Regions from separate parts of the Exiguobacterium sp. s40 genome, predicted to be linked through region 1. Evidence: riboswitches for the same ligand, from Rfam matches in the RefSeq annotation. Region 1 holds a riboswitch; each other region holds the start of a gene.
The links. Region 1 has a riboswitch for S-adenosylmethionine ahead of KNP02_RS06715 (aminotransferase class I/II-fold pyridoxal phosphate-dependent enzyme). Riboswitches for the same ligand answer to the same signal wherever they lie in the genome.
Positions count from the first base shown of each region.

Region 2: linked by a shared signal. The riboswitch ahead of KNP02_RS03110 (methionine ABC transporter ATP-binding protein) and the one ahead of KNP02_RS06715 (aminotransferase class I/II-fold pyridoxal phosphate-dependent enzyme) in region 1 are both predicted to bind S-adenosylmethionine.
Region 3: linked by a shared signal. The riboswitch ahead of metK (methionine adenosyltransferase) and the one ahead of KNP02_RS06715 (aminotransferase class I/II-fold pyridoxal phosphate-dependent enzyme) in region 1 are both predicted to bind S-adenosylmethionine.
Region 4: linked by a shared signal. The riboswitch ahead of KNP02_RS11040 (Na+/H+ antiporter NhaC family protein) and the one ahead of KNP02_RS06715 (aminotransferase class I/II-fold pyridoxal phosphate-dependent enzyme) in region 1 are both predicted to bind S-adenosylmethionine.

Region 1 covers NZ_JACSLC010000005.1:159,856-167,259, reverse strand. The annotation lists gene KNP02_RS06720 (iron-containing alcohol dehydrogenase family protein) at 1-162, opposite strand, end outside; gene KNP02_RS06715 (aminotransferase class I/II-fold pyridoxal phosphate-dependent enzyme) at 159-1,334, opposite strand; SAM riboswitch class I at 1,412-1,512, opposite strand; gene KNP02_RS06710 (AI-2E family transporter) at 1,722-2,786, shown strand; gene KNP02_RS06705 (MDR family MFS transporter) at 3,051-4,295, shown strand; gene KNP02_RS06700 (peptide MFS transporter) at 4,440-5,933, shown strand; gene KNP02_RS06695 (glutamine synthetase family protein) at 5,983-7,278, opposite strand.
Region 2 covers NZ_JACSLC010000002.1:288,743-296,146, forward strand. The annotation lists gene KNP02_RS03100 (PTS sugar transporter subunit IIC) at 1-241, opposite strand, end outside; gene KNP02_RS03105 (thioredoxin family protein) at 429-686, shown strand; SAM riboswitch class I at 1,141-1,246, shown strand; gene KNP02_RS03110 (methionine ABC transporter ATP-binding protein) at 1,325-2,353, shown strand; gene KNP02_RS03115 (methionine ABC transporter permease) at 2,343-3,005, shown strand; gene KNP02_RS03120 (MetQ/NlpA family ABC transporter substrate-binding protein) at 3,036-3,863, shown strand; gene KNP02_RS03125 (MDR family MFS transporter) at 3,969-5,183, shown strand; gene sufC (Fe-S cluster assembly ATPase SufC) at 5,356-6,117, shown strand; gene sufD (Fe-S cluster assembly protein SufD) at 6,130-7,398, shown strand; gene KNP02_RS03140 (cysteine desulfurase) at 7,400-7,404, shown strand, end outside.
Region 3 covers NZ_JACSLC010000001.1:258,083-265,486, reverse strand. The annotation lists gene KNP02_RS01340 (Gfo/Idh/MocA family protein) at 1-99, shown strand, start outside; gene KNP02_RS01335 (iron-containing alcohol dehydrogenase) at 168-1,331, shown strand; gene KNP02_RS01330 (glucose-6-phosphate isomerase) at 1,438-2,790, shown strand; gene ytkD (RNA deprotection pyrophosphohydrolase) at 2,889-3,362, shown strand; gene KNP02_RS01320 (alpha/beta hydrolase family protein) at 3,343-4,101, shown strand; gene pckA (phosphoenolpyruvate carboxykinase (ATP)) at 4,135-5,706, opposite strand; SAM riboswitch class I at 6,020-6,139, shown strand; gene metK (methionine adenosyltransferase) at 6,270-7,404, shown strand, end outside.
Region 4 covers NZ_JACSLC010000012.1:34,648-42,051, forward strand. The annotation lists gene KNP02_RS11035 (GGDEF domain-containing protein) at 1-1,223, shown strand, start outside; SAM riboswitch class I at 1,320-1,415, shown strand; gene KNP02_RS11040 (Na+/H+ antiporter NhaC family protein) at 1,468-2,769, shown strand; gene KNP02_RS11045 (TVP38/TMEM64 family protein) at 2,791-3,441, opposite strand; gene trhO (oxygen-dependent tRNA uridine(34) hydroxylase TrhO) at 3,664-4,605, shown strand; gene KNP02_RS11055 (divergent PAP2 family protein) at 4,722-5,147, shown strand; gene KNP02_RS11060 (PucR family transcriptional regulator) at 5,250-6,473, shown strand; gene ald (alanine dehydrogenase) at 6,605-7,404, shown strand, end outside.

The sequences.
Region 1 (7,404 bases):
CCTTGTTGCCGGATAGTCCGCGATGGCCGGAAAGATGGCTCGGACGACGTCATACCCGTTCTGACCGCGCAGGACGTGGGCACGTCGGCCGTCGACTAAGTCATCAAGACGGTCAAGCGCGTCATCGGCGTGGTCATATTCAAGGACGGCCTGACGAATCATGCGCGCACCTCCTCATAGGCGGCAAACAACCGCTCGATTCGTTCGACGGCCTCGTCAATCTTCGGTTCCGGTGAGACGAGACCGAAGCGGACGTATCCGTTCCCTTCCGAACCGAAGAAATAGCCCGGGGTGACGGCGACACCGGCTTCATGCAGCAGTTTCCGCGAGAACGACTTGGCATCACCCTCAGGCACTTTTGCCCAGACGAAGAACGAGCCTTCCGGCGGTTCGACGGCCCAGCCGGCCCGGTTCAACCCGTCGATCAGGCGATCACGCCGTGCCTCGTACAGTCGTGCCAAGTCATCGCGAATGGTACGGGGCGCCTCGAGCGCAGCGACAGCCGCCGCCTGGATGGCCGAGAACACGCTGACGTGGACGTGGTCCTGATACGTGTTGATCGCCTCGATGATGTCCGCGTTCCCGACGGCGAAGGCGACGCGCCAACCGGACATGTTGAACGCTTTCGACATCGTATATACCTCGATGCCGACTTCTTTCGCCCCTTCCGCCTGCAGAAAGCTAGGCGGGACGTGGCCATCGAATCCGATGCTGCCGTATGCGAAATCGTGGACGACCATCAAGTCCCGCTCCCGGGCGAAACGGACGGTATCGTCAAAGAAAGCGGGTGAGGCGACGGCTCCGGTCGGATTGCTCGGGTAGTTCAAATACATGAGTCTTGCATCTTGCGTATCGAGCGTCTCATAGTCTGGCAAGAAGCCGTTCTCTTCCCGGAGGACGAGGTCACGGACGACGGCACCGGCGAGGCGTGCCCCCGAGATGTAATCAGGATAGCCGGGATTCGGTAGCAAAATCCCGTCGCCAGGTTCGAGTACGCATTGCGGCAACGTGATGAGACCAGATTTTGAGCCGATGAGAATCGCTACTTCTGTCTCGGGATCAAGTTCGACTCCATACTCATTCAAATAGAACGTCGCCACTGCTTGCTTCAGGCGGGCCTGACCGCGGAACGGACCGTATTGATGGGTCGAGGCGTCGAGGAGCGCCGTCTGAAGCGCGTCACAGATTGGCTCAGGCGTAGGCAGGTCAGGCGTCCCTTGTCCGAGTCGGATGATGTCGCGGCCGGCTTGTTCGAGTTCGGCCACCTCGTTCGCGAGTCCGACGAAATGTTGAGATGGTAACGTTTTAAGTAGATGTGAGCGTCTGTCAGTCATGAATAGTCCTCCTATGCAAAAAACACCCCTTTCCGCGGAAAGGGGTGTCGAGATACGGACGTATTCAAACAACCACCTTTCCATCTCTCAAGGTCACCTTGCTGGAATTAGCACAGTATTGAATCAATCTGTTGCTGAAGCTTCATCGGGCCAGTCCCTCCGCTTCTCTTGATAGAAAGTGTTTTATATGCGATTTGTCTTTTTGTAATATGTCACTTAGTTAACCAAACGTTACCAATCTTGTCAATCCTTTTTTGAAATGAGCATGTCCTCTTGAATCCCGATAAAAAAACGTTCATAGTGAAAGTAAACGTTATTTTACAAAATTTAAAACATGAGGGGATGGACCTTTGGAATTAAAACCGTCAATTGATTTGGAAGTTGAGCGTGATCGGCCTGATCCTGCTCGTGCTCTGGAAAGTCATCAGCGAACCGGATACGATTTCGCAGATGATGCATTATACGTTCCAGTTGCTGACGCCGATTATTATGGGAATCGCCATCGCGCTGCTCCTGAATACCGTCCTGTCCTATATAGAAGAACGGTTTCAACTAAAACGATATCAAGGCTTGCTGATCGTCTATATCATCTTTATCGGGATTCTCGTCATCTCTGCGGTGACGCTGTTCCCACGCATTTATTCGAGCCTCGCCTCACTCATCGAAGAGCTCCCGTTCTACATCCGACAGATCGACGGGTTCCTCGCCCAGTTGAACACGTACTTGAAAGAGTACAACGCGACGATCGCCCAAGCTATCGATTTCAGCCGCTTCGAGGAACGTTACTCGGGCTGGGTCGAGACCGCCGTCTTGTCGTCGGTCAGCTACGTGTCGAGCTTCACGATGACCCTCATCAACTTCTTGATTGGGATCGTCATCTCGATCTATCTGTTGAAAGACAAAGAGATTTTTGCCCGCATGTTCAAGCGTCTGTTGTATGCGATGTTCCCGGTCGCGTCGGCTAAGACGACGATCGACATTTTTCAAGAGATGGATTACATCTTCAAACGCTATATCATCGGGAAGTCGCTCGACTGCCTCATCATCGGGGTGCTGGCCGTCGCCGGTCTGTTGATCATCGGGGCACCTTACGCGCTTCTACTCGGCATCATCGTCGGCGTCTTGAATTTTATCCCGTACGTCGGTCCGCTGCTCGGGATGATTCCGGCGTTCATCATTACCTACTTCAATGACCCGTTCACGGAGCTCATCGTCCTCTTGTTCATCTTCTTGTTGCAACAATTCGACGGACTCTGGCTCGGCCCGAAGATTCTCGGCGACAGCGTTGGCATCACCCCGTTTTGGGTCATCACGTCGATCATCATCGGGGGTAGCCTGTTCGGTCTCGTCGGGATGTTCATCAGTGTCCCGGTCACGGCGATGATTCAAGTCGTGTTCTCTCGGTTGATCGACTACCGGCTCAGCCGAAAGAATTTGAACGAATTATTATGACACATTGACGATTTAGGTTGACACATTTCACGGAAATATCATAATCTTGAAGAGAAGACAGTCCAATGCAGAGAGGAGAGGTACCGATGTCAGTCATTCAACGCTCGCACGTCCAAGTCCATATTGACCGGCAGGCGCCTCTCCGTGATTTGAATCCGTGATGTCGCCTGCCTTCCGAGGCATGCCTAAGATCTTAGGGACGCGTATGCCTTTGAGCATGCTGCGTCCCTTTTCTTATTCTATCAACTAAAGCAGGTGACCTTAATGATTCAATCACTCAAACAGCTCGACCGTAACATTTGGATCCGCTTCCTCGGAGAGACGATCACGGGTGTCATGATGTTCATGATCGCACCGTTCCTCGTCCTCTACTATAGCGACAAGCTCGACAGTTATATCCAGGTCGGGGTCATCATGGCGACCGGACCGATCATGGCGCTCATCGGATCGGTCGTCGGTGGACGGCTCGCAGACCTGTATGGCCGCAAACCGATCATGATGGCTGCCATTCTTGGCGACGCCCTCGCCCTCGTCGGTTTCGCCTTCGCCGAAACGTTTTGGCCGCTCCTTCTCTTGAACGCCATGCTCGGTTTGACGAACTCATTGTTCCACCCGGCCGCAAGCGCGATGGTAGCCGATGTGACCGAGCCCGAACAGATGAACGAGGCGTTCGGGCTGTTGCGGATGGGGCACAATATCGGAGCTGCATTCGGCCCGCTCCTCGGGAGTGCCGTCCTCTTTATCGACCGGCAGTATATCTTCTACTCGGCCGCTCTCGTCTTCGTCTTGTACGCACTCGTCCTCGGTCGCTTCATCCGGGAGTCACTCCCAGAGACGACCGATGTCGACACGCCGTCGAACCGGGATGTCCTGCGCGTGTTTTACAATGACAAGGTGTTCCTCGTGTTCATCTTTGCCGGTGTCTTCATCTCGATGGGCTTCTCGCTCATCGAGAGCATGCTGCCCCTCTTCTTGAGAGAGTCGATGCCATCGTACACCGATCGTGAGAACCCGTTCGCCTATATGCTCGCCTTGAACGGCATCATGGTCGTGTTGTTCCAGTTCCCGATCGCTTCGAAACTCGGCCGCAAGTCGTTCGGCAACGTCATGCTCGCCGGGGCGACCATCTTCGGGGTCGGCATGATTCTGATCGCCGTCATGCCGCGTCTCCTCTATTCACTCGGGACACCGTACCTCGTTCTCGTCAGCGTCTTGCTCGCGGTGTACGCCTTCTATACGCTCGGCGAGATGATCATGTCCCCGGTCCAACAGACGTTCATCGCCTTGATCGCTCCGGAGAATATGCGCGGTGCCTACAACGGGGCCGCCAGCATCCAATGGTTGATCGGCGGGGTGACCGCACCGATCATGGCAAGCCTGTTCTTCGACCAACGCGCCGGACATATCGCGTTGATCCTCGTCGGGGCGGCCAGTTGCGTGTCGGGACTCATCTATTGGCAACTTGGACGCCGCGTCAGCGCAGCCGAAGCGAAACAAAAGACAGCTTGACTTATAAAACCACACTGAACCTAGTCGTTTAGTGTGGTTTTTGATTTCGTTCGAATATCATTAAATTTTGAATTTTTCATTCGTTTATTCTTTACAAACATAATGATTCTTTTTTATGATAATACGGTTAAGGAGGGATCTTTCATGGAAAGGATCGATAAACAGAAAATTGTGGACAGCGTGCCACAAAAAGGTTTTTTCGGACAGCCTAAAGGCTTGTTCACGCTATTCTTCACTGAGTTTTGGGAACGGTTCTCGTATTACGGGATGCGCGCCATCCTCGTGTTCTACATGTACTACGAGGTATCTGAGGGCGGTCTCGGTCTCGACCAGAATGTCGCCTTGTCAATCATGTCGGTATACGGCGCACTCGTCTACATGTCGGGGGTCATTGGGGGATGGCTCGCCGACCGTGTCTTCGGGACGTCTCGGGCCGTCTTCTTCGGCGGCGTGTTCATCATGCTCGGTCATATCGTCTTGTCGATTCCAGGCAGCCTGACGTTCTTGTTCATCTCGATGGCGTTGATCGTCATCGGTACGGGCTTGTTGAAACCGAACGTTTCAAGCATCGTCGGTGACCTGTATCACGAGACGGACCGTCGTCGTGACGCCGGGTTCAGCATCTTCTATATGGGGATCAACCTCGGTGCCTTCATTTCACCTTTGATTGTCGGTGGAGTCCAAAAGAGCTACGGCTTCCATTGGGGCTTCGCACTCGCCGCGGTCGGGATGTTCATCGGTCTCGTCGTCTTCCTCGTCACGAAGAAAGGCAACCTCGGTCTTGCCGGTTCATATGTGCCGAACCCGTTGACGCCGTCTGAGAAGAGAAACGCGATCAAGTATACGACGATCGCGGTCGTCCTCATCGGTGGCCTGTTGGCCGTGCTCATCCCGCAAGGTTTGTTCACGATCAACACGTTCATCGGCCTCGTCGGTGTGTTCGGGATCGCCATTCCGACGATTTACTTCATTATCATGTATCGCAGTCCGAAAACGACGGAAGTCGAACGGTCACGGATCATCGCCTACATCCCGCTCTTCATCGCCTCGGTCATGTTCTGGGCGATTCAAGAGCAAGGGGCGACGATTTTGGCCAGCTATGCCGATAAGCGGACCGATCTTGAATTTTTAGGGATCACGCTCTCACCGGCCTGGTTCCAGTCGCTCAACCCGCTGTTCATTATCATGCTCGCACCGGTGTTCGCATGGCTTTGGGTTCGACTCGGTGACCGTGAGCCGAGCATCCCGACGAAGTTCGCGTTCGGAATCTTGTTCGCAGGGTTAAGTTTCTTGGTGATCTTGCTCCCGGCCTATTTTGGAGGCCCGGACACGCTCGTCAACCCGCTCTGGCTCGTCCTTAGCTACTTCATCGTCGTGCTCGGTGAGCTCAGCCTGTCGCCGGTCGGTCTGTCGGCGACGACGAAACTCGCCCCGGCCGCTTTCTCGGCCCAGACGATGTCGCTCTGGTTCTTGTCGAACGCGGCGGCGCAAGGGATCAACGCTCAGCTCGTCCGTTTCTATTCACCGGAGAACGAGATGCTCTACTTTGGGATTATCGGTGGCGCGGCCATCGTCCTCAGTCTGATCCTGTTCGCACTCGCCCCGGTCATCAAAAAGTATATGCGCGGCATTCATTAAGGGTAAAAGCCCATTCCTCGGCCGAGGAATGGGCTTTTGTATGCTTTGCTTATTTACGGACTTGGATGAGCGACAAGTAGCGGTCAATCAAGTCATGGTTGAAGTAATCGTGGAACCGGTCCGACTTGAGCGATTGGATCGACTCATGGAACGTCGCCGGGAGTGACGAGATACCTTGGCTCTCGATTTGTTTGGCCGAGTACTCAAACAAGTCGTCCTCGTTCGGTGATGACGGCTCAAGCTGTTGCTCGATCCCTTCGAGTCCAGCGTAAATCAGGGCCGCGAGGGCGAGATATGGGTTGGCGCTCGGGTCTGGGTTACGGACTTCGACGCGTGTCGCACTGCCGCGTGACGCCGGGATTCGAATCATCGAACTGCGGTTCGACGGGCTCCAACAGATGTTGACCGGTGCCTCGAAGCCTGGAACGAGACGTTCATATGATTCCGGGAGCGGGTTCGTGAAGATGGCCGTCGCACGGGCATGCTTCAAGATGCCTTCGATGAAATGACGGGCTGTGACCGACAGGCCGTAATCCGACTCCGGCTCTTCGAACGCGTTGACCGTCGGATTGCCGTCCTTGTCGTTCTTCCAGACCGAGATGTTGAGGTGCATTCCCGAACCGTTCACGTCGCGGAGCGGTTTCGGCAAGAACGACACTTTCGCGTTTTTCTCTTGGGCTGCCAACGTGACGATTTCTTTGAAGAACTGGATGTTGTCGGCCGTATGCAACGCGTCATCGTACTTGATGCCGATCTCGTGCTGGGCTGGTGCCACTTCATGGTGGACCGCTTCGATGTTGAAGCCGACATCGCTCAACCGGTTGGCGATATGTTGACGTACCTCATAGCCTTTGTCTTCTGAACGTGTCGAGAAGTATCCGGCCTCGTCATAGAACTCTCCGTTTTCGTCGAAGATGAAGAATTCCGGCTCGGCACCGACGAAGATCGAGTATCCGTCACGAGCAGCGCGCTCGAGGGCATCCTTCAAGACGTTGCGCGGGTCGAACTCATACCGTTCCCCGTCTGGCGTGCAGACGTCACAGAAGAACGCGAGGATGCTCTCGTCCCCGTCCTGTTCGTAGCGTGGACGATCTAAATCCGGTCTCAAGAATAGGTCTGAGTTTTTGATGGAAGAAAAACCAGCGATGGATGAACCGTCAAACATCGTCTTCCCTTCAAAAACTTCCGGCAACAATTTTGCAGAGAGAGTCAATAGCTTCAAGTCTCCAAGCACGTCGGAGAAGTACATATGGATTTGAGTGATCCCTTTCTCCTGAACCGTTTTCTCAATCTCTTCTTGCCTCTTCCTGTTGCCATCCTTGTCAGTTCCGAATAGATTAGCCATGATTCTAAAAAACCTCACTTAAGTTATTTGACAGATCAACACTGTCATGACGTACCTTGCGTACGCTTCTCCTTAAGTCATAACCCACTTTAAAAAATGTTAAACCCCTAATTTGAAACATCAGGC
Region 2 (7,404 bases), on a different contig from region 1:
CGGCCTCGAGTGCCGAGCGTCCGAACTGCATGGCGACAGCGACACCGATGATGACCGGTAAGAGACGCATCGCAATCGTTGTCGCGTCCAAGATGAACTGCAAGGACGGAACATAAGGTAAGATGGCTTTCGTTAATTCACCGAGCAAGGCGCTCGGGATGAGGGCGATGAGGATGGCAAGACTAAGGCCGTTCAAGACGTTCATCAAAAACTGTTTTCCGGTAAGCTTCTCTTCCGTCATTGGGGATTCACCTGTCCTTTTCTACTGGTATGCTGTTATGTACAAAAGCAATAAAGTTAATGACCATACTATGCCTCTTTCTAGAGAGCGTCAATACAAAATGTTGAAATGTTCAGAATTTTCCATTTGAGCACAACTTTTGAACCGACCGGTCCGGATTCATATACTTAGAGGAGAGGTGAGAACAATGATGACAGACGGATTCTTATATATATACGCCCCGATGTGCGGTACATGCGCCGTGGCCGAGCGGATGCTCTCGGTCGTCGAGGCCGTCGACCCCGAACTCCAGATTGAAAAGCGCGATGCCAACTTTATCCCGAACGAGCTCGAGGCGTATCAGGTCATGAGCGTCCCGGCGCTATTGAAGCTGGAAAATGGCCAAGTTCGCGATCGTTTGTACGCGTTTCAAAACGTCCAGCACGTCCTATCTTTCGTCAAATGAGATAGGATGATTAGAATAATCTGAAAATTTTAAATAATCAGTTGACACAGAAAGTTCACGAATGATATATTCATTACAACATCTTACTTGAACACAACATAGGACGAGATTTTCCCGTCAGCAAGACGTTTTCGAACAACCGTTGCATGAGCTTACGCGATTTCAGGTGGACCTTCCCTTCGATTGTCCCCCAAAAAAATCAAGCGTCGGGGCACCGGTCGCGTAATTGCATGGTCCGTTCGAAGATCGAGTGATGGTCGGGTAAAAATCCCCCATATAAGGATGAATGCTCTGATCGGGCAAAAGAGGTTCATCTATGGGTTGTCTTTCAGTGACTCAAGGTGCTACGTTCTGTGTCATCCTCGGATGGCACCTTTTTTTAATTTGTCTGAAAAAAATAGTTTGACATGAAAATAATGTGTCGCTATGATAAAGCTAATCAAATACGCAACCCCTCTTATCAAGAGAGGCTGAGGGACTGGCCCTATGACGCCCAGCAACCGCGGAGCAATCCGAAATGGTGCTAATTCCAGCAAGGTGTAAACCTTGGAAGATGAGAGCAATCGTTGTCCGTACCGATAAAGTACGCACGTTTGCTCAAACGTGCGTACTTTTTTTGTTGTCAGGAGGGAAATGGATTGATTCAACTACGCAATGTGGCCAAATGGTTCGATACGAAAAACGGTCGGGTCCAGGCGGTCGATGATGTGTCGCTTACCATCGAAAGCGGCGAAATTTTTGGAATAATCGGATATTCAGGGGCGGGGAAGTCGACGCTCATCCGCTTGCTCAACCGACTCGAGGCACCGTCTAGCGGTGAAATCGTGGTCGCCGGCAGCGAGCTGACGAAGCTCACGCCTAAGGAACTACGCGGGGTACGTAAAAACGTCTCGATGGTGTTCCAACACTTCAACCTATTATGGTCGCGCACGGTCGCTGAGAACATCAGCTTCCCGCTCGAGCTCATCGGGGTACCGGCCAGCGAACGCAAACGCCGCGTCCAAGAACTTGTCGAACTCGTCGGCTTAGGCGGACGGGAAGACAGCTATCCGTCGCAACTATCGGGCGGTCAAAAGCAGCGAGTCGGGATAGCCCGTGCGCTCGCTACGAATCCAGAAGTGCTCCTCTGCGATGAAGCGACGAGCGCACTCGACCCGAAGACGACCGATTCGATTCTCGAACTGCTCGTCAGCATCAATAAAAAGCTCGGATTGACGATCGTCCTCATCACCCATGAGATGCACGTCATCCAAAAGATTTGCCACCGCGTCGCCGTCATGGAGGCCGGGAAGGTCGTCGAGACCGGACAAGTCGCCGAGGTGTTCCAACATCCGGAACAGCCAATCACGAAAGAGTTCGTTAAGCAGATCGGCGCGGTCGAAGACATGTCGCTCACGTTCGAGCACTTGAAAGCGCGTTATCCGAGCGGTCAAATCGTCAAGCTCAAATTCTTGAACGAGACGGCCGAGCAACCGATTCTGTCAGAAGTGTTGAAGCAGCATGATATCGGCTTCAACATCATCGGCGGGAACGTGACGCAGTCACAAGTCGGTGCCCTCGGGACATTATTCATCCAATTGATCGGAGAGCCGGCTGAAGTCGAGCGGGCCATCGCCTCAATCCGATCGCAGGCAGTGGAAGTGGAGGTAGAAAGCGATGTTTCCTAATGTAGATTGGCAAGTCATGCTCGAGCAAACGTGGGAGACGCTCTATATGACGCTCGTCGCCGGAGCCGCGACGTTCGTCATCGGTCTCGCCCTCGGGATGCTCTTATACGTCACGAACGAACCGCTCATGATGAAAAACCGTCCGATTTACACGGTCATCAGCGCAATCGTCAACGTGTTCCGGTCGATCCCGTTCATCATTTTGATCATCTTGCTCATCCCGTTCACGTTACTCGTCGTCGGGACGATGCTCGGGTCGACGGCAGCGTTGCCGGCGCTCATCATCGGTGCGGCTCCGTTCTATGCGCGGATGGTCGAGCTCGCCCTGCGTGAAGTCGACCGCGGCGTCATCGAGGCGGCTGAATCGATGGGTGCGACAAAATGGCAGATCGTCTATAAAGTGTTGTTCCCAGAAGCATTACCGGCCATCGTGTCAGGCATCACGGTCACGATCGTCGCGATCGTCGGTTATACGGCGATGGCAGGGGTCGTTGGGGGCGGGGGACTCGGGAACTTGGCGTTCCTTGAAGGGTTCCAGCGCTCACAGAGTGACGTCACGTTCGTCGCGACCGTCTTAATCTTGGTTATCGTCTTCGTCATCCAGTTCATCGGCGATCGACTCGTATCAGTAATTGACAAGCGTTCCGCTTGATCTAAATAGAAAATTTGGAGGGGTTTTATAATGAAATCATGGAAAACAGTACTCGGATTGACAGCAGCTTCAGCACTCACTATTCTCGCAGCTTGCGGCGGAGATTCAGAATCAGGTTCGGGCGATGACAAGACGCTCGTCGTCGGTGCGTCAAACGTCCCGCACGCTGAGATTTTAGAGCACATTCAAGACGACTACGAAGAGAAGGGCTATACGCTCGAAATTAAGAAGTTCCAAGACTACGTCCTCCCGAACAAAACGCTCGCGGACGGCGAACTCGACGCGAACTACTTCCAACACGAGCCGTACCTCGAGTCGCAAATGGCTGAGAACAAAGACTACAAATTCGCATCTGCCGGCGGCGTCCACATCGAGCCGATCGGTGTCTACTCACAAGACTACAAATCACTCGATGAGCTGCCAAAAGGCGCTGAAATCATCATGAGTTCGTCAGTCGCTGACCACGGACGAATCCTCACGATGCTCCAATCAGAAGGCTTACTCACGCTCGCAGAAGGCAAGACGACGGACGCGACGGTTTCAGACATCGTCGACAATCCGAAAAACTTGGAGTTCAAGACGGACGTTGAAGCGGCACTTCTCCCGCAAGCGTTCAACAACGGTGAAGGGGACGCGGTCCTCATCAACACGAACTACGCGATCGATGCCGGCCTCAACCCGCTCGAAGACGCGATCGCCCTTGAAGGCGAAGACTCACCTTACGTCAACTTGATCGTCACACGTGAAGGCGACGAAGACGACGAGCGCGTCAAGGCACTCCTTGAAGTCCTCACGTCAGAAGAGACACAACAGTGGATCTTGGACGAATACAAAGGCGCAGTCGTACCGGTCAAATAATAATTGTTGTCAAGGCTCGGGACATCCCGGGCCTTTTTTGTTTGGAGTAGTTTTGGCGCACCAATAGAAGTACAATACATATGTGTAGAAAAAGGGGGGATCCGGATGAACATACGACACATTCATCCGCTGACGCTGGGTGTCTTATTTGGTACATTTTTTGCCCGGCTGTCGACATTTTTTGTTATGCCGTTTTTTGCGATTTATCTTGCGACGCTTGGCTTCTCGGCGAGTATCATCGGGACGGTGTTCGCCATCTCGGCGTTATCGGGGTTATTCATGAGCTTTTTTGGGGGCACGCTGTCTGACCGCTATGGACGCAAACAGTTGATGCTCATCGGAATCGCCTTGAACGCGATCACGTTCAGCGGGTTCGCGCTCGGGACGGAATTATTTTGGTTTTACATGTTCTCGGTACTTATGGGCGTGTCGCGGTCGTTCCTCGAACCGGCGTCCCGCGCGCTCATCAGCGACACGACGCAACCGGACCAGCGCGTCATCGTCTACAATGTCCGCTACTTTTTAATCAATATCGCGGCGGCGATCGGTCCGTTGCTCGCGGTCGTGTTGTCGCTCACCGGGGCGAAGAGCGCCTTCTTCGTCGTCACGGGCGTCTATGTGTTATACGGTCTCGTCATCTCGACGTTGTTCCGGAAATATCCGTTCGAGGAAGGGGACGGCGTCAAAGTCCGGCCGCGCTTGACGGAGACGTTCCGTGTGTTACAACAAGATAAGACGTTCCGCTACGTCATCATCGGGATGATCTTCGCCATCATCGGCTATAGTCAGTTCAATGCGACGTTGCCGCAGTTCATCGCGTTCCATGACGGTTTCAGCGATGGCTCACGTTTGTTCGCCTATCTGTTGACGGTCAATGCGATCACGGTCCTTATCGTCCAATATCCGATCATGCGCTTCGGGATTCGCGTGTCGCCGATCAAGTCACTCTTTTTCGGCGTCGGGACGCTGTCGACGGGGCTCCTGCTCATCGGTTTTGCGACCGAGACGTGGGTGTTGTTCATCGCGATGGTCATCTTCACAATCGGTGAGGTGCTCATGTTCACGATGACGGATGTATTGACGGACGAATTGGCACCGGCTCACCTGCGCGGGACGTATTTCGGGGCGATGGGGTTGACGGCGCTCGGTCAGACGATCGGCCCCGTCATCGGTGGGGTGTTGCTCGATGGGTTTGATAACGCCGCGTTGCCAGTGTTTGGAAGCTTGGCCGTGTTGACGGCTTGCGGCGCCTTCTTCTTCGCCGGCGCCTTGAAAGAACGGAAAGCAAGTTTGGCCTTAATCGAGGAAAAAGTTGGATAAAGTCTTGATTTCCCGATATTCTCATTCTCAACATTTAAGTTTTATTGAGAATGAATAATAAGGTGAGTCGCTTGAAATAAAAAATTGCCTAGATTAAGATTAGAATATATCTAATCTACGCCAAAAATGGCGAGAAAACGGAAGGGGTATCCGAATGTCTAACGTACCACACATGAAAATTGATGACCTCCGCGTCTCAATCGAAGGAAAAGAGATCGTCAAAGGTCTTAATCTTGAAATTAAAGGTGGCGAAATTCACGCCATCATGGGTCCTAACGGGACGGGTAAATCTACACTCGCATCGGCACTTATGGGACATCCATTATATGAAGTAACAGGCGGAAGCGTCGATTTGAACGGCGAAGACGTACTCGACATGGAAGTTGACGAGCGCGCGCAAGCCGGAATGTTCCTCGCGATGCAGTATCCTGCTGAAATCAGTGGTGTCACGAATGCCGATTTCTTGCGTTCAGCAATCAACTCACGCCGCGAAGAAGGACAAGAAATCTCACTCATGAAGTTCATCCGTGAACTCGATGCGAAAATGGACGTCCTCGAAATCCCTTCAGAAATGGCACACCGCTATTTGAACGAAGGCTTCTCAGGCGGAGAGAAAAAACGTAACGAGATTCTTCAAATGATGATGATTAAACCGAACATCGCCATCCTCGATGAAATTGACTCAGGTCTCGACATCGATGCGCTCAAAGTCGTCGCCAAAGGCGTCAACGAAATGCGCAACGAAGAGTTCGGCTGCTTGATCATCACGCACTATCAACGTCTCCTCAACTACATCGAGCCAGACTTTGTTCACATCATGATGGACGGTAAAATCGTCATGTCAGGTGGCAAAGAGCTTGCACAACGACTCGAAGCAGAAGGTTACGACTGGGTGAAGCAAGATCTTGGAATGACAGTAGACACAGAAGCGTAAGGAGGCTGTACGATGACCGTACAATTTGAATTGGATGCACAAGCAGTAGCGGCACGTGCAGAGGCGCTCGGTGGACCGGCATTTATGGTCAACCGTCGTAAAGTTGCAGCAGAACTTGCGCCGACTCTCGCCTTGCCAAAAGTTGAAAAGATCAAGATTGATAAATGGGACTTCGTCTCTGGAGACGTCGAGCTCAAGAAGCAAGACGGCTTGACGCCTGAAATCGAAGCACTTCTTGGAGACCACCGTACAAACGTGCTCGTTGAACGCAACGGTCATGTCGTCTACAACGAACTCGCGACGCCAGAAGGTGTCCTCTTCATGGGCATCAACGAAGCGATGGAACAACATCCGGACCTCGTCGAGAAGTACTTCATGACGGAAGGTGTCCGCGTGGACGAAGAACGTTTGTCTGCGTTGAACGCTGCCCTCATGAACGGTGGTGCGTTCCTATACGTACCGAAGAACGTCCAGTTGAAAGACCCGCTCCAAGCCATCTTCACGATGGAACAAGCGAACGGCGCGCTCTATCACCACACGATCATCGTCGCGGACGAAGGCAGTGAAGTGACGTATGTCGAGAGCTTCCTCTCGAACACGAACGAGCCGCACACGGTCAACGCCGTGACAGAAGTGTTCGCAGCCGCGAACGCGAAAGTCGTCTTCGGTGGCGTCGATCAGCTTGCTGAGTCGGCCCTCTCGTTCATGAACCGCCGTGGTGTCGTCTATGAGAACGCACGCCTTGAATGGGCGCTCGGTCACATGAATGACGGCAACTCGCTCGTCGAGACGAAGACACACCTCGTCGGAGACAACACGTTCTCAGACACGAAAGCCGTCACGGTCGGTCGTGGCGCACAGAAACAAAACTTCAACATCCGGACGGACCATTTCGGGAAGTCTTCAGAAGGGTTCATCTTGATTCACGGTGTCCAAAAAGATTCGGCCACGGCCATCTTCAGCGGGACATCGATGATTCACCACGGCGCTTCGAAATCGAACGGCGTTCAAACGGAACGTGTGCTCATGTTGTCTGAAAAGGCACGTGGCGACGCGAACCCGATTCTCCTCATCGATGAGGACGACGTCATGGCCGGTCACGCCGCTTCGGTCGGACGCGTCGACGACGTGCAGCTCTACTACTTGATGAGCCGCGGTTTGTCACGTAAAGAAGCCGAACGGTTGATCATTCACGGATTCTTGAACCCGGTCGTCGAGCAACTCGCGATCGAGTCGGTCAAAGACCGTCTCCGTGAAGTCATCGAAGGGAAAGTACGTTAAGATGAT
Region 3 (7,404 bases), on a different contig from region 1:
ACGTTCCTCGAGGCGTGCCGGCACGAGCCATCGTACGAGCAAGCGGAACAGGCGGTGACGCTCCATACGATCATTGACCGCATCTACGCTCAGGCCTGATTGCTTTTCAATCATAAAAAACAGGGTATATAGTGTAGGTGCTACATATTTTCGAAGGAGGATGAGACATGCACAACTTTGAATACAAGAACCCGACGAAACTTATTTTCGGGACACATCAGATTGAAAAACTCGCGAGCGAGTTGAAGGCGCTTGACGCCAAGAAAGTGATGCTCGTCTATGGAGGCGGGAGCATCAAGAAGAACGGCACGTACGATGAAGTCGTGGCGGAACTGAACAATGCCTCGATCGATTTCGTCGACTTCTCAGGCGTCGAACCGAACCCGCGCATCGAGACGGTACGTCGTGCCGTCAAACAAGCGCGTGAAGAAAACATCGACGCATTGCTCGCGGTCGGCGGCGGCTCGGTCATCGATTGCACGAAACTCATCTCGGCGGCCATCCCGTATGAAGGCGACGCTTGGGACATCGTGCTCCGTGACCACATCCCGACGGAAGCGATCCCGTTCGGTACGGTGCTCACGCTCGCGGCGACCGGTTCTGAGATGAACTCAGGTTCGGTCATCACGAACTGGGAGACACAAGAGAAGTACGGCTGGGGTCACCCGCTCGTCTATCCGACGTTCTCGATCCTCGACCCACGTTACACGGTATCAGTGCCAAAAGACCAAACGATTTACGGCATCGTCGACATGATGAGCCACTGTTTCGAGCAGTACTTCCACCCGAACCATGCGCCGGTTCAAGAGCGGATGACGGAAGGCGTGTTGAAAGCGGTCGTCGAATCGGCACCGAAACTCGTCGACGATTTAGAAAATGTCGACTTGCGCGCCATCATCTTGTTCTCAGGTACGATCGCCTTGAACGGTGTGCTCCAAATGGGTGCCTCGGGCGACTGGGCATCGCACAACATCGAACATGCGGTCTCGGCTGTCCATGACATCCCGCATGCAGGCGGACTCGCGATCCTGTTCCCGCGCTGGATGGAACATGTACTCGATGAAGACAATGCAGCACGTTTCGCACGCTTAGGCACAGAAGTGTTCAACGTCGAACCGGCTGACACGGACTTGGAAACGGCGAAGCGTACGATTGCAGCCGTTCGTGCCTTCTTCGATGAGCTCGGCGCGCCAAACTCGCTCCGTGACTATGACATCGACGAGTCGACGTTCGACGCCATCTTGGATTCGGCGATGAAACGCGGGGCGTTCGGTCGCTTCCGCACACTCGAACGAGAAGACGTGGCTGCCATTCTTGAACTGAGTAAATAAGGCGATTTCATGCCTATTTCGCAATAATGATTGAACGAATCCGACGTTTCCGTTTATGATGGGTCATGTATGGCTCTTTAATGAGCGAATTAAAGGAGGAAATGACATGTCAACTGTACGTTTCGATTATTCAAAGGCCCTGTCTTTCGTTGGGGAACATGAAGTCGACCAATTACAAGAAACCGTGAAAGCAATGCATTCGGTCATCCATGACCGCAGCGGGGCAGGTAGCGATTTCCTTGGGTGGGTCGACCTCCCAACAAACTACGATACGGATGAGTTTGCCCGCATCAAAGCGGCCGCGGAACGAATCCGTGAGAACTCGGACGTCCTCGTCGTCGTCGGGATCGGCGGATCATACCTCGGCGCACGCGCGGCCATCGAGATGCTTCAACATTCATTCTTCAACGTATTGTCAAAAGAAGAGCGCAACGCGCCACAAGTCTTCTTCGCCGGTCACAACATCTCGTCTACTTATTTGACGGAGTTGCTCCAGGTGCTCGAAGGCAAAGACGTCTCGGTCAACGTCATCTCGAAATCGGGAACGACGACAGAGCCGGCGATCGCGTTCCGTGTCTTGAAACAATTCATGGAAGAAAAGTATGGTCAAGACGGTGCTCGTGAGCGCATCTATGCGACGACAGACCGTGCCCGTGGCGCCTTGAAGACGCTTGCGGATGCGGAAGGCTACGAAACGTTCGTCATCCCGGATGACGTCGGAGGCCGCTTCTCGGTCCTCACACCGGTCGGACTCCTTCCGATCGCTGCGGCAGGCATCGACATCGATGCCCTCATGGAAGGTGCACGCGACGCACAAAACGCCTATTCGTCACCAGAGCTCTCTGAGAATGAGGCGTACCAATATGCGGTCGTCCGTAACGCCTTGTATGCGAAAGGCAAGTCGATCGAGTTGCTCGTCAACTACGAACCGGCCTTGCACTACGTCTCGGAGTGGTGGAAACAGCTTTACGGCGAATCAGAAGGAAAAGACAACAAAGGGATTTTCCCGGCGGCTGTCGACTTCTCAACCGACCTCCACTCGATGGGACAATACATCCAAGAAGGTCGTCGTGACTTGTTCGAGACGGTCATCCGTGTCACGAACGTCCGTCACGCGATGAACGTGCCAGAAGACGCGCAAGACCTCGACGGCTTGAACTTCCTCGCTGGCGAAACGATTCAATTCGTGAACGACAAAGCGGCTGAAGGAACACTCCTTGCCCACACGGACGGAGAAGTACCGAACCTCGTTGTCGAATTGCCAGAGATGACGCCGTACCACCTCGGTTACTTGTTCTACTTCTTCGAGAAGGCATGCGCGATGAGCGGATACATTCTCGGGGTGAACCCGTTCAACCAACCGGGCGTCGAAGCGTATAAAGCGAACATGTTCGCGTTGCTTGGAAAACCAGGTTACGAAGAACAAAAAGCTGAGCTTGAAAAGCGCTTGAACCAATAATTTTGAGTAGGTCCGCTCCGGCGGGCCTATTTTTTTGTTTGAAACTGGGGGAAGACAAGGTAAAGTGAGAGTAGACAGGGGAAAGAAAGGGATGGACTATGTTGACATTCACGGACTACTATCACAATAAAGTCGAGTTAAGCTTCGCGCACTATCCATTTTCGGATACGCCGCTCCACGTCTGGGTCGTCGCTCGCTACGAGAATCAATGGGTGCTGACGAAGCATAAGCAACGCGGACTCGAGTTTCCGGGTGGAAAAGTTGAGCCCGGCGAACATGAGGATGATGCCGCGATTCGGGAAGTGTATGAAGAGACGGGCGGTGTCGTGAAGACGCTGCACTATCTCGGACAATACCGCGTGCTCGGGCGCGGGGACACGGTCATCAAAAATATTTACTTTGCCGAGATCGAGCGCTTCGATGACCATCCGGCCGTTGATGAGACCGACGGCGCCGTGCTCATGAAAGAACTGCCAACGAATCTGCTCCGGAACAACCGGTACAGTTTCATGATGAAAGACCGGGTGCTCCCGGAAACGATGAAGGTGCTCCATGAAAAACGAATGGTTTGACCGGATCGAGGTCCTCCCTCCATATGCCGGTTATGCGGTCCACCGTGGCTGGTACGCTACGCGCGATGGTGAGGATGTCGTCGCCTATACGATCACGCCGACGCGACCGAACGGGCACGTCCTGTTTTATTTGCGCGGCGGAACAGGACGCATCGGGGACGTGCGCTTGCCTCGGTTGATGCAGTTCGCGGCCAAAGGCTTCCACGTCGTGGCGCCTGTTTACCGTGGTAACCATGGGGGGAGCGGGAAAGAAGACTTCGGCGGGGCCGATTTAGAGGATGTCTTGTCTCTTTATGATCGCGTCCATCGAACGGACACGCTCATTCATGCCCTTGGCTTCTCGCGCGGGGGCATGATGGCGTTGTCGCTCGCCGCGGAGCGGCCGCTCACGTCCGTGACCTCATGGGCGGGTGTCACCAATTTGGAATGGACGTACGAAGAGCAACGCTCGATGCGGAAAATGCTCCGCCGTATGACCGGGGGTGACCCGGAAGCGGCTCTTGAGGCGTACGTGGAGCGTTCACCCCTCTACAAGGACTGGGAGGCCCCGACGTTATTGATTCACGGGACAGACGACGAGCAAGTGCGGCTCCGCCATGCGACAGCCGTGGCCGAACGGATGGGGGAGCGGGCCGAACTTTGGATCGTCCCGTTCGCTCATCAACTCCCGTTTTGGGAAAAGTGGAAGACGACCGATGAGGCGATGGACTGGATGTTAGCCGTCGCACCAAAAAAATGACTAGCGCCTAAACCAGGCGCTAGTCATTTTTTATTAAACGATGATTGGGCCGGCCGCGACGACCGCCTCACTCGCTTTCGTGAATCGTTTGAAGTTGTCTTGGAACTTACGGGCGAGCGCTGCCGCCTCGGCGTCGTAGCGGGCCCCGTCTTTCCATGTGCCCCGTGGGTTGAGCACGTCGTCTGGCACCCCGTCGATGTGGCGTGGGATCTCGACGTTGAAGATGTCATGGCGCGTCGTCTCGACGTCACGGAGTTTCCCGTTGACGGCCGCGTTCACCATCGCCCGTGTATAGGCGAGCTTCATCCGCGATCCTTCGCCGTAAGCTCCGCCGGTCCAACCGGTATTGACGAGATAGACGTCGACGTCATGTTTCTCGATCAACGTGCCGAGCATGTCAGCGTAGCGTTCCGGTGCGAGCGGCAAGAACGGTGACCCAAAACATGTCGAGAAGGTCGCCTGCGGCTCCGTCACGCCGCGCTCCGTGCCGGCTAGCTTCGACGTATAGCCTGACAAGAAGTGATACATCGCCTGCTCCTTCGTCAATTTGCTGATTGGAGGCAGGACGCCGTATGCGTCGGCCGTCAAGAAGACGATCGTGTTCGGATGCCCGGCTCGTGACGGAAGCATCGCGTTATCGATAAATTGAATCGGGTAGGCGGCCCGTGTGTTCTCAGTGAGTGAGATGTTCTTGTAGTCTGGTGCCCGTTCCTCGTCCAAGACGACGTTCTCAATCAACGAGCCAAATCGAATGGCATCGTAGATTTGAGGTTCGTTCTCACGCGACAAGTTGATCGTCTTCGCGTAGCAACCGCCTTCAATGTTGAAGACGCCGTCAGGAGACCAACCATGCTCGTCGTCCCCGATTAAATGACGTTCTGTGTCGGCCGATAGCGTCGTCTTTCCGGTACCCGATAGCCCGAAGAAGAGAGCCGTCTCGCCGGCGTCCGATACGTTCGCCGAGCAATGCATCGACAAGACGTGCTGTTCCGGTAACAAGAAGTTCATGACTGAGAAAATCGATTTTTTAATTTCGCCGCCGTATTCTGTTCCCCCGATCAGAATGGTCCGTTTGGCGAATGAAACGAGAATGAACGTTTCGGAGTTCGTCCCGTCGACTTCCGGATCGGCCTTATAGCTCGGTGCATAGATGACCGTGAACGGATCAAAGGCACCTTGTGTCGGCCATTCGCGCAAGAACAACTGTTTCGCGAACAAGTTGTGCCACGCGTATTCTGTGATGGCCCGCACTGGAAGCGTATAATGCTCGTCAGCCCCGGCAGACGCCTCGAGATAGTAGAGCTTGTCTTTCGTCTCGAGATGCGTGAGCACTTTATCGAGCAGTGCCGTGAACTTCTCTTCTGCGATCGGTTGGTTGACCGGACCCCAGTCTACTAAATGATTGCTGACTTCATCTTGCACGACGAATTTGTCTTTCGGTGACCGTCCTGTGAATTTACCTGTACTGACCGATAAAGCTCCGTCTTTCGTCAGTACGCCTTCCCCGTTGCGAATGGCTTCTTCCACCAATTCTGGAACCGTTAAGTTCCGCATCATGTCGGCACCTTTAATTAATTCTTCGATTTTCAGGAGCGTTGTCGCCATCCTGAATCCCACCTTTCCCCTAAATAGATGTGGATGAAATCCGCATACTTCCGCGTTTTATTAGTATGACGTTTTTATTATATGTGACATACTAATCAAAAACAACCCTTTTTACCCTTTAAAGTAAGCGCTTTCTTACACTGTCATTCTAACATATTCTGTACCAGGTCATAGTACAAAATCGAATACCGACAAAAAAATGTTTGATATTTCACAAACATAACTATTGCGAGTTCGTGAAAAGTTTTACGAATTCAGTCGATACGCTTGACAGAACGGGGTGTCATTTATATGATGGTCTTCGTAACGGATACTCTTATTCTGAGCGGTGGAGGGAACAAGGCCCTACGAAGCCCAGCAACCGTCCGATTTATCATTGTTATTCGGAAAAGGTGCTATCCTGAAGCGAAGCGCAAGCTTCGAACGATAAGAGGGTAAGGAAGAACGATTCAACCTTTCCCATTGAACATGGCGAAAGGTTTTTTTCATTACCGTCCCAAAGCAACGCGTAAGGGGAACGAGTACCGTCCACACATCACCCTTATTATAGGAGGTTTTTCGAAATGGCAAACTTGAACCGTCGACTTTTCACTTCGGAGTCCGTCACGGAAGGACATCCGGATAAAATTTGTGACCAAATCTCAGATGCGATTTTGGATGCGATTTTAGCTGAAGATCCAAACGCCCGCGTTGCGGCTGAGACATCTGTCACGACAGGTCTCGTGCTCGTAGCAGGTGAGATCACAACATCAACTTACGTGGATATCCCGAAAGTTGTTCGTGAAACAGTTCGTGAGATCGGCTACACACGTGCAAAATATGGTTTTGATGCAGAGACTTGTGCTGTCCTCACATCGATTGATGAGCAATCGGTAGACATCGCCCAAGGTGTCGACCAAGCGCTTGAAGCTCGTGAAGGACAAATGACTGAAGAAGAAATCGATGCGATCGGCGCTGGTGACCAAGGTCTCATGTTCGGTTACGCAACAAAAGAGACACCAGAACTCATGCCGCTCCCGATTTCACTCGCGCACAAATTGTCACGTCGTTTGGCAGAAGTTCGTAAGAACGGCACGCTCGCTTACCTTCGTCCTGATGGTAAGACACAAGTGACGGTCGAATACGACGAAGCGAACAACCCAGTTCGCATCGACACAATCGTCATCTCGACGCAACACGCCGAAGACATCACACTCGAACAAATCCAAGCTGATTTGAAAGAGCACGTCATCGACGCGGTCATCCCGTCTGAACTCATCGACGCGGATACAAAATACTTCATCAACCCGACTGGCCGTTTCGTCATCGGTGGACCACAAGGGGATGCAGGCCTTACAGGACGTAAGATCATCGTCGATACGTACGGTGGTTACGCTCGCCACGGCGGCGGCGCGTTCTCAGGTAAAGACCCAACCAAAGTTGACCGTTCAGCGGCGTACGCGGCTCGTTACGTAGCGAAAAACCTCGTTGCAGCGGGACTTGCTGACAAAGCAGAAGTTCAACTTGCTTACGCGATCGGCGTTGCCCACCCGGTATCGATCGCAGTCGACACGTTCGGCACAGGCAAATTGAGCGAGACTGAGCTCGTCGAACTCGTTCGCGAGAACTTCGACCTTCGTCCGGCCGGCATCATCAAGATGCTCGACCTTCGCCGTCCAATCTACAAGCAGACAGCAGCTTACGGCCACTTCGGTCGTA
Region 4 (7,404 bases), on a different contig from region 1:
TTCTGGCCATCATCTTGAACACGGTCGTGCAAAAGTATCAAGTCGGTTGGTGGTTCCGCGTCGACATCCCGGTCCGCGATTTTCTGAGCATCGCGTTTTATACGTATATCGTCAGTCTCGTCTTCATTTTGGCGGCCTCGTTGTTCCGGGAGACGAATTTACTCGTCGTCAGCAGCATCGCTGCCGCGTTGACGTTCTTCATCAAGCGGCTCATCATCCAAAAAGGCCGGCAAGACGCCTTTAAATCGTTGATTGAACAGTATGACGAGGCAAAAGAAGCCGTGTCGTTATCGCAGAGCGAGGCGCAAGCCATCGAAGTGTTTCTCAGTCAATGTGAGCGGCTCAATCACTATGACGAAGGGTTCGTCGAGTTTAAACTGTTCGACCGTACCCTGTACTTTGATTTGAAGACGCGTCAGCCGATTGACCGTCACATCGTGTTCGATTTGCTCGATCACGCTTATCCGAACGAAGCCTCGGTCGAATATGAGATGCGCTTCGAATGGGACGCACCACTGTCGAACGAATTTGACGACGACTATCATAGTTTCATCTCGGTTCGGTCCGAGGAGATCGAAGGGATTCGCACGTGGCTCGTCATGACGGGTGAACACGTCTATGGGTATCCCCCGACCATCCAACGTGAAATCGTCAAACTTCTCAAGTCGTTCAACCGGACGATCAGCCGTTGCCATGAGCGCGACCGTCTTTACACGGAAAGTCGGACCGACAGCTTGACGCTGCTCGCCAATGCACGCGCGTTTTACGAATACGGGATTCAACAAATCTCGGACGGTTCGATGTATCCGATTTCGGTCGCGATGCTCGACATCGACTTTTTCAAAAAAATCAACGATGTGCACGGACATCAAGTCGGGGACAGTGTGCTCCAAGAGTTTGGACGGCGGATTCGCCAGGCACTCCGCACCGAAGATTTTGCCGCCCGTTACGGCGGTGAAGAGTTCATCTTGCTATTGAACCGTTGCGATGTCGAACAGGCAATCGAAATCGCCGAACGAATCCGGCAACAAATCGAGAACAAACCGTTCCACGTCGACGGGATCGATATCCCCGTCACCGCTTCGATCGGTGTCGACACGATTCAGGCGTTCGGTGACAAACGCCTCGACGATACGATTCGTAACGCTGACCGGGCCCTCTACGTCGGCGGGAAGTACGCCGGACGCAACCGCGTCGCCCATTACAATTTCTTAACGACCTGACTCACCCCCACGTTCACCGCGTGGGGGTTTGCTATTGACAAGCGGATTTGAAACAAGTACGTTAGGGAACGTGTCTTATAATTAAATATCACAACTTTTTTATCAAGAGAGACTGAGGGACTGGCCCAGTGACGTCTCGGCAGCGGGTAACCTGTGCCAAATCCAGCGAGCAGTCTGCTCGAAAGATGAAAAAAGTGTTTTCTTGTAGAGAGAGCCTTTTTTCAGAAGGCTCTCTTTTTATTTTATGAATGAGGTGAATCGATTGGAACAACCGACAGCTAACAAATGGGCACTATTGCCTTTGCTCGTCTTCCTCGTCTTCTTTATCGGGGCAGGCATCTACTATAACGACTTTTATAAATTCCCGGTCCTGATCGCGGCGTTGATCGCGGTCATCGTCGCGGCGTTGATGACGAAAGGCAGCGTCACTCAGACGGTCGAGCGTGTCGCCCAAGGTGCGGGGAACCCCGGCATTTTAATCATGGTCTTCATCTTCTTGCTCGCCGGAGCGTTCTCGAGTGTCGCCGAAGCAATCGGCGCAATCGACGCGACCGTCAATGCGGCGCTGACATTTTTACCGTCCTCGCTTCTACTGAGCGGTTTATTCGTCATCGCGGCATTCATCTCGATGGCGATGGGAACGTCGACGGGCACGATTGCCGCCCTCGCCCCGATCGCGCTCGGTATCCACGAAGAAAGTGGCGTCAATATCGCCATCGCGGCGGCTGCCGTCGTCGGTGGTGCCATGTTCGGGGACAACTTGTCGTTCATCTCGGACACGACAATCGCTGCCGTCCGGACCCAGCGTACCAATATGCGTGACAAATTCCGAACCAACTTTTGGATTGTCCTCCCGGCCGCCCTTATCACAATCGTCCTCTTATCGGTGTTATCGAGTGGAGAATCGACTGTCGATGCAGCCGCGTTCGAATGGTATAAACTCATTCCGTACCTTGCGGTCATCGTGCTCGCCTTGACGGGAATGAACGTCATCCTCGTCTTGCTCGGCGGCATCGCCCTGACCGGCATCATCGGTCTGTTGGACGGCAGTCTAGCCGTCACCACGTACGTCACCGCCATGGCGGACGGCATGATGGGCATGGCCGAGATTTCACTCCTGACATTGCTCATGGGTGGGCTCGTCGGACTCATCTCGCATAACGGCGGACTCACGTACTTGCGTGACGCGCTCACGTCCCGAATTAAAAGACGGGCCGGCGCGGAGTGGAGCATCGCCGGGCTCGTCAGTGCGACAAACGTCGCGACGGCGAACAACACGATTTCGATTCTCGTGGCTGGTCCGCTCGCCGCGAACATCGCCGACGATTATGACATCGAACGTAAAAAGTCAGCGAGTGTACTCGATATCTTCTCGTGTGGGGTCCAAGGTCTGTTGCCTTATGGGGCACAGCTTCTCATTGCGGCCGAACTGACGAACACAGCGTCACCGGCGCTCGTTCCGTATATGTTCTATCCGTTCTTGTTGTTCATTTGCGGAGGATTGGCCATCGTCTTTAACTTCCCGCGTTTCAAAAAGCGCGTCTAACCAAAACGACCCTTTGAAGCACTAGCTTCGAAGGGTCGTTTGACGTTTCGTTTCACGTTCACGTTGAAGTTGTTCGTTGCGTTTTTTGAAGGCGCGCCGCTTGAGCAATTCCTCGAGGCCACGGCTGATCGCCCAAAGGACAAACAATAACAGTCCAAGCATCGATAAGCGGAACGGACTTTGAATAAACTCTTCCCACTGGTCACCAATGACCGAAAAAATCAAGACGACAAGCAGTTTCCCGAACCCCGCCGCCATGATGAATGTCCGAAGCGGCATTTGAATGAGGGCGAGTAAGTATGTGATCAAACTGACCGGGATGAACGGGAGCGAATATAAAAAACCAAGCGAGATCGGGCTCATATGGTTGATGCGTTCCAGCCAATATACCCCTTGTTTATGTTTTTCGAGCCACCGTGTCATCGGTTTACGGAATACGTAACGGACGGCTGTAAAGACAAGAATCGTCCCTAGTAAACTACCGACCCAAGACAATAACGTCCCGAGCAAGAACCCATACGTGGCCGCGTTCGCCGAAATGATGAGGACGAGCGGAAGAAATGGAAAGATCGCCTCAAGGAACGGCGCCCCTAGTCCCGCCCATGGGCCTCCCGGAAGCTCTTGCAGCCATTCAATCAGTTGGATAATCCATTGTTGGAGTGATGTGAGCATATCAGTTTCCACCTTCGACTTTCATTAATACCTTTTACCCGATTTCGCTCAGGAAGACGCATCCCCCTGCACGCCAGTAAAAAAAATAAAAAGTATTTGCGAAATTTCGCTGTGATATCTATCATATAATATGGACTTGTGGTTGCAGGCAAGTCCGCTCGTCGAACGACACAACCCAACGTTCGTTTTCCTGCAAAAAACTGAACACAGGGGAGTAATAACATGGAAACAAAACCAATGCGGGTCTTGCTGTACTATAAGTACGTCAACATCGAAGACCCAGAAACGCTCACACAAGAGCACCTCAAGTATTGTAAGGACCTTGGCATCAAAGGACGGATCTTGATTTCTTCCGAAGGAATCAACGGAACGTGCTCTGGGACTTGGGAACAGACCGAGCAATACATGAACGACTTGAAAGCGAACCCGCTTTTCAGCGATATCGAGTTCAAAATCGATGAAGTCGAAGAGCATGCGTTCAAAAAAATCTTTGTCCGTCATAAGAAAGAGCTTGTGACGTGGCGCTTTGATGGTGAGTTCGACGTTCCTAAACAGCACGGTGCGTACCTCGAACCGGCAGAATGGAAAGAGATGATGAATCGCGACGATGTCGTCATCCTCGACGTTCGTAACAACTACGAGTACGATCTTGGTCACTTTAAAAATGCGATCAAAATCGACGTAGAGGCTTCTCGTTACATGCCAGATTGGCTCGAAGAGAACAAGGACCTCTACGAAGGGAAAACCTTACTCACGTACTGTACCGGAGGCGTCCGTTGCGAGAAATTTACCGCATATATGCGTGACCAAGGTCACGACAACATTTTCCACCTTAAAGGCGGCGTCGCCATGTACGGCAAAGACGACGCCACGAAAGGCGAAGACTGGGAAGGTGAGCTTTACGTCTTTGACGAGCGCATCAACGTCCCGGTCAACACGGTCAACCCGTCCGTTGTTTCGGAGTGCATGCACTGCGGAACGAAGACGGTCCGCTACGTTAATTGTGCCAACCCGGTGTGTAATGCTCAACACTTCTGTTGTGAAGAGTGTGAACCGAAACAAATGCGTTCATGCTCGAAAGAGTGCCAGGAGCATCCACGTAACCGCTATATCATCGAGAATATCGCGGACAAACTTCAGCAGACTGAAGGCGTCGTCGGGTAACAAAAATCGACCAGAAAGCACTTCGAGCCTATGCTCGAGGTGCTTTTTTGACAGAAACTTTACGTCTAGCCGATGACAGAATCGGGTATAGTGTAGATACCATTGTCAGACAGGAAGTGAATCGATTGCTCTTTAACGAACCTTTACTCGCCGCCTTGCTCGCTTGGTTCATCGCACAAGCAGCCAAGCTCGTAACCGAACTCATTAAAACACGAGATTTTGAATTAGAAATCATGTTTGCCTCGGGTGGGATGCCAAGTTCCCACTCTTCGACCGTCGTCGCCTTAGCGACCGTCATCGGTCGAGTCGAAGGAATCGATTCCAGTATGTTCGCACTCGCCTTGATTTTTGCGACGATCGTCATGTACGATGCGACCGGCGTTCGTCAAGCGGTCGGATTCCAGGCCCGTTTGTTGAACGACTACTTCAAAGGAATCAAGCACGAGACACCCATCTTAAATGAGCTGGTCGGTCATACCCCGTTCCAAGTCATCGTCGGGGCTTTACTCGGTCTCGTGGTCGGACTGTTTTTCCCAATTTAATGTGAATGATGCAGGCATGTCGTTCCCTCCTTCTAAAAACTCACCATCTTTTTGTGAACTTTCACAACAGAGACGGTATAGTGAAAGAGAGGAGGAATCGACATGCCTTTTTTGCAGAAATCTTATGAATCGCTCGATACGCTCGCCGAAGCAATCGGACAAGCGATTCGGGCCCCAATCACGATTGAAAATCGCCACCATCAGTTGCTCGCCTACAGCACCCACCCCGACTCGACCGACCCGGCACGAATCGCGACGATTATCGGCCGCCGTGTCCCGGAAGCAGTCATCGAAGACTTATGGGAAAGTGGCATCCTTCAAGAAGTGATCGACCGCGACGAACCGGTCGTCATCCCGGCCCGCATGGCCGTCGGTCTCGGTGAGCGGGCGGCCGTCGTCATCAAGCAACAAGGTGACGTGCTCGGTTACATTTGGAGCCTGGCCCGAACGACGCCGTTCTCAGAACAAGAACTCACCGTCCTACAAGAAGGGGCGAACATCGCCAAAAAATTGCTGATGACCATCGCGATGCACGAACGGCGCATCGACGCCGAATTGGAACGTTTCTTTTTAGAAGTGCTGGCCACTCCCGTCTTATCGCCATCCCACCGCGATCGCTTGAATGAGCTCGCACCGATTGCCGTCGCCAGCCGCCTCACCGTGATTGAATGTGCCCAGCCGGTCACCCCGCAACTGGCGGAACGACTGTTTTATGTATTGGCGACCCAACAAGCGATCGAGGTCGTGCTGCACGCCATCGATGGTCAACAGCTCCTCGTCTGGCATTATATGAAATCGGAGTTAGCCGAGGAAGAGACGGCACTTTTGCAGTGGGCCAATCGCTTCGAGACACAGCTCCGAGAGAAATTCACGGAAGTCGATCCACGTTTAGGCGTCAGCCGTCGTTTCTTTGAGAGCGACATGCTGTATGCCGCGATGGAAGAAGCACGACAGGTCACGTCGCTTCGTCGGAAGTTCCCCTATGAGCTTGCCGCGACGCACACGTTCGAACAAATCGGGATTTATCAGCTCGTCCCAGATCTCGCTCGCCGAATCGGGCTTCGGCTCGAAACGCATCCGACCATCGAGCGTTTGCAGGCATATGATGTCGCCCATCATACCGAGCTCGTCACGACGCTCGAGTGGTATTTCTATTTTGATGGGAACGTCAAACGCGTCGCCGCCCATCTTCACATCCACCCGAACACCGTGCTCTATCGGATTCGCCGCATCGAGGAACTGACGAATATTACGCAAGTCTCACTGCCCGAACGAGCCGCTGTTTACCTCGCCATCAAGGCAGGCCAATACCGACAGGATGATTGATGCCCGCTTTGTGATTTTTCACAAAGTGGGCATTGTCATTTTTAGAATCCATGCTAAAGACAGCGTTTTCGGATGGGTCTATACTAGAGGTGTGAACAAATTGTGTCAGTAGAGAGAAAGGGGAACTTTACATGAAAATCGGGGTATTGAAAGAAATCAAAAACAATGAAAACCGCGTCGCCTTGACGCCGATGGGTGCAGCCGTATTAACTGAGCTTGGACACGAGGTTCTCGTCGAGACGGAAGCCGGTGTCGGGAGCGGCTTCACGAACATGGAGTATGTCGATGCAGGGGCGACAATCGTCGACACAGCCGCAGACGTTTGGGGAAACGTCGAATTAGCGTTGAAAGTAAAAGAACCGCAACCGTCTGAATATCGTTATTTCCGTCCGGACTTGACGCTCTTCACCTACTTGCACTTGGCAGCCGAACCAGAACTCACGAAAGCACTCGTCGATTCAGGCGTGACGGCGATCGCTTACGAGACGGTTGAGATCGACCGCACGTTGCCGCTCCTCACGCCGATGAGCGAAGTGGCTGGACGGATGGCCGCTCAAATCGGGGCCCAAATCCTTGAAAAACCGCACGGTGGAAAAGGGATTCTCTTGTCAGGCTTGCCTGGCGTACCACGTGCGAACGTCACCGTCATCGGGGGCGGTGTCGTCGGGATGAACGCAGCCCGCATCGCCATCGGCCTCGGTGCCAACGTCACAATCATGGACATCAGCCCAGCCCGTCTTCGCCAAATCGACGACCAATTCGGCAACACGATCAATACGCTCATCTCAAACAGCTACAATATCGCCAAACAAGTGGCGGACAGTGACCTCGTCATCGGTGCCGTCCTCATCCCAGGCGCGAAAGCACCGAAACTCGTCACAAAAGAAATGGTGCAACAGATGTCACCTGGGTCGGTCATCGTCGACGTCGC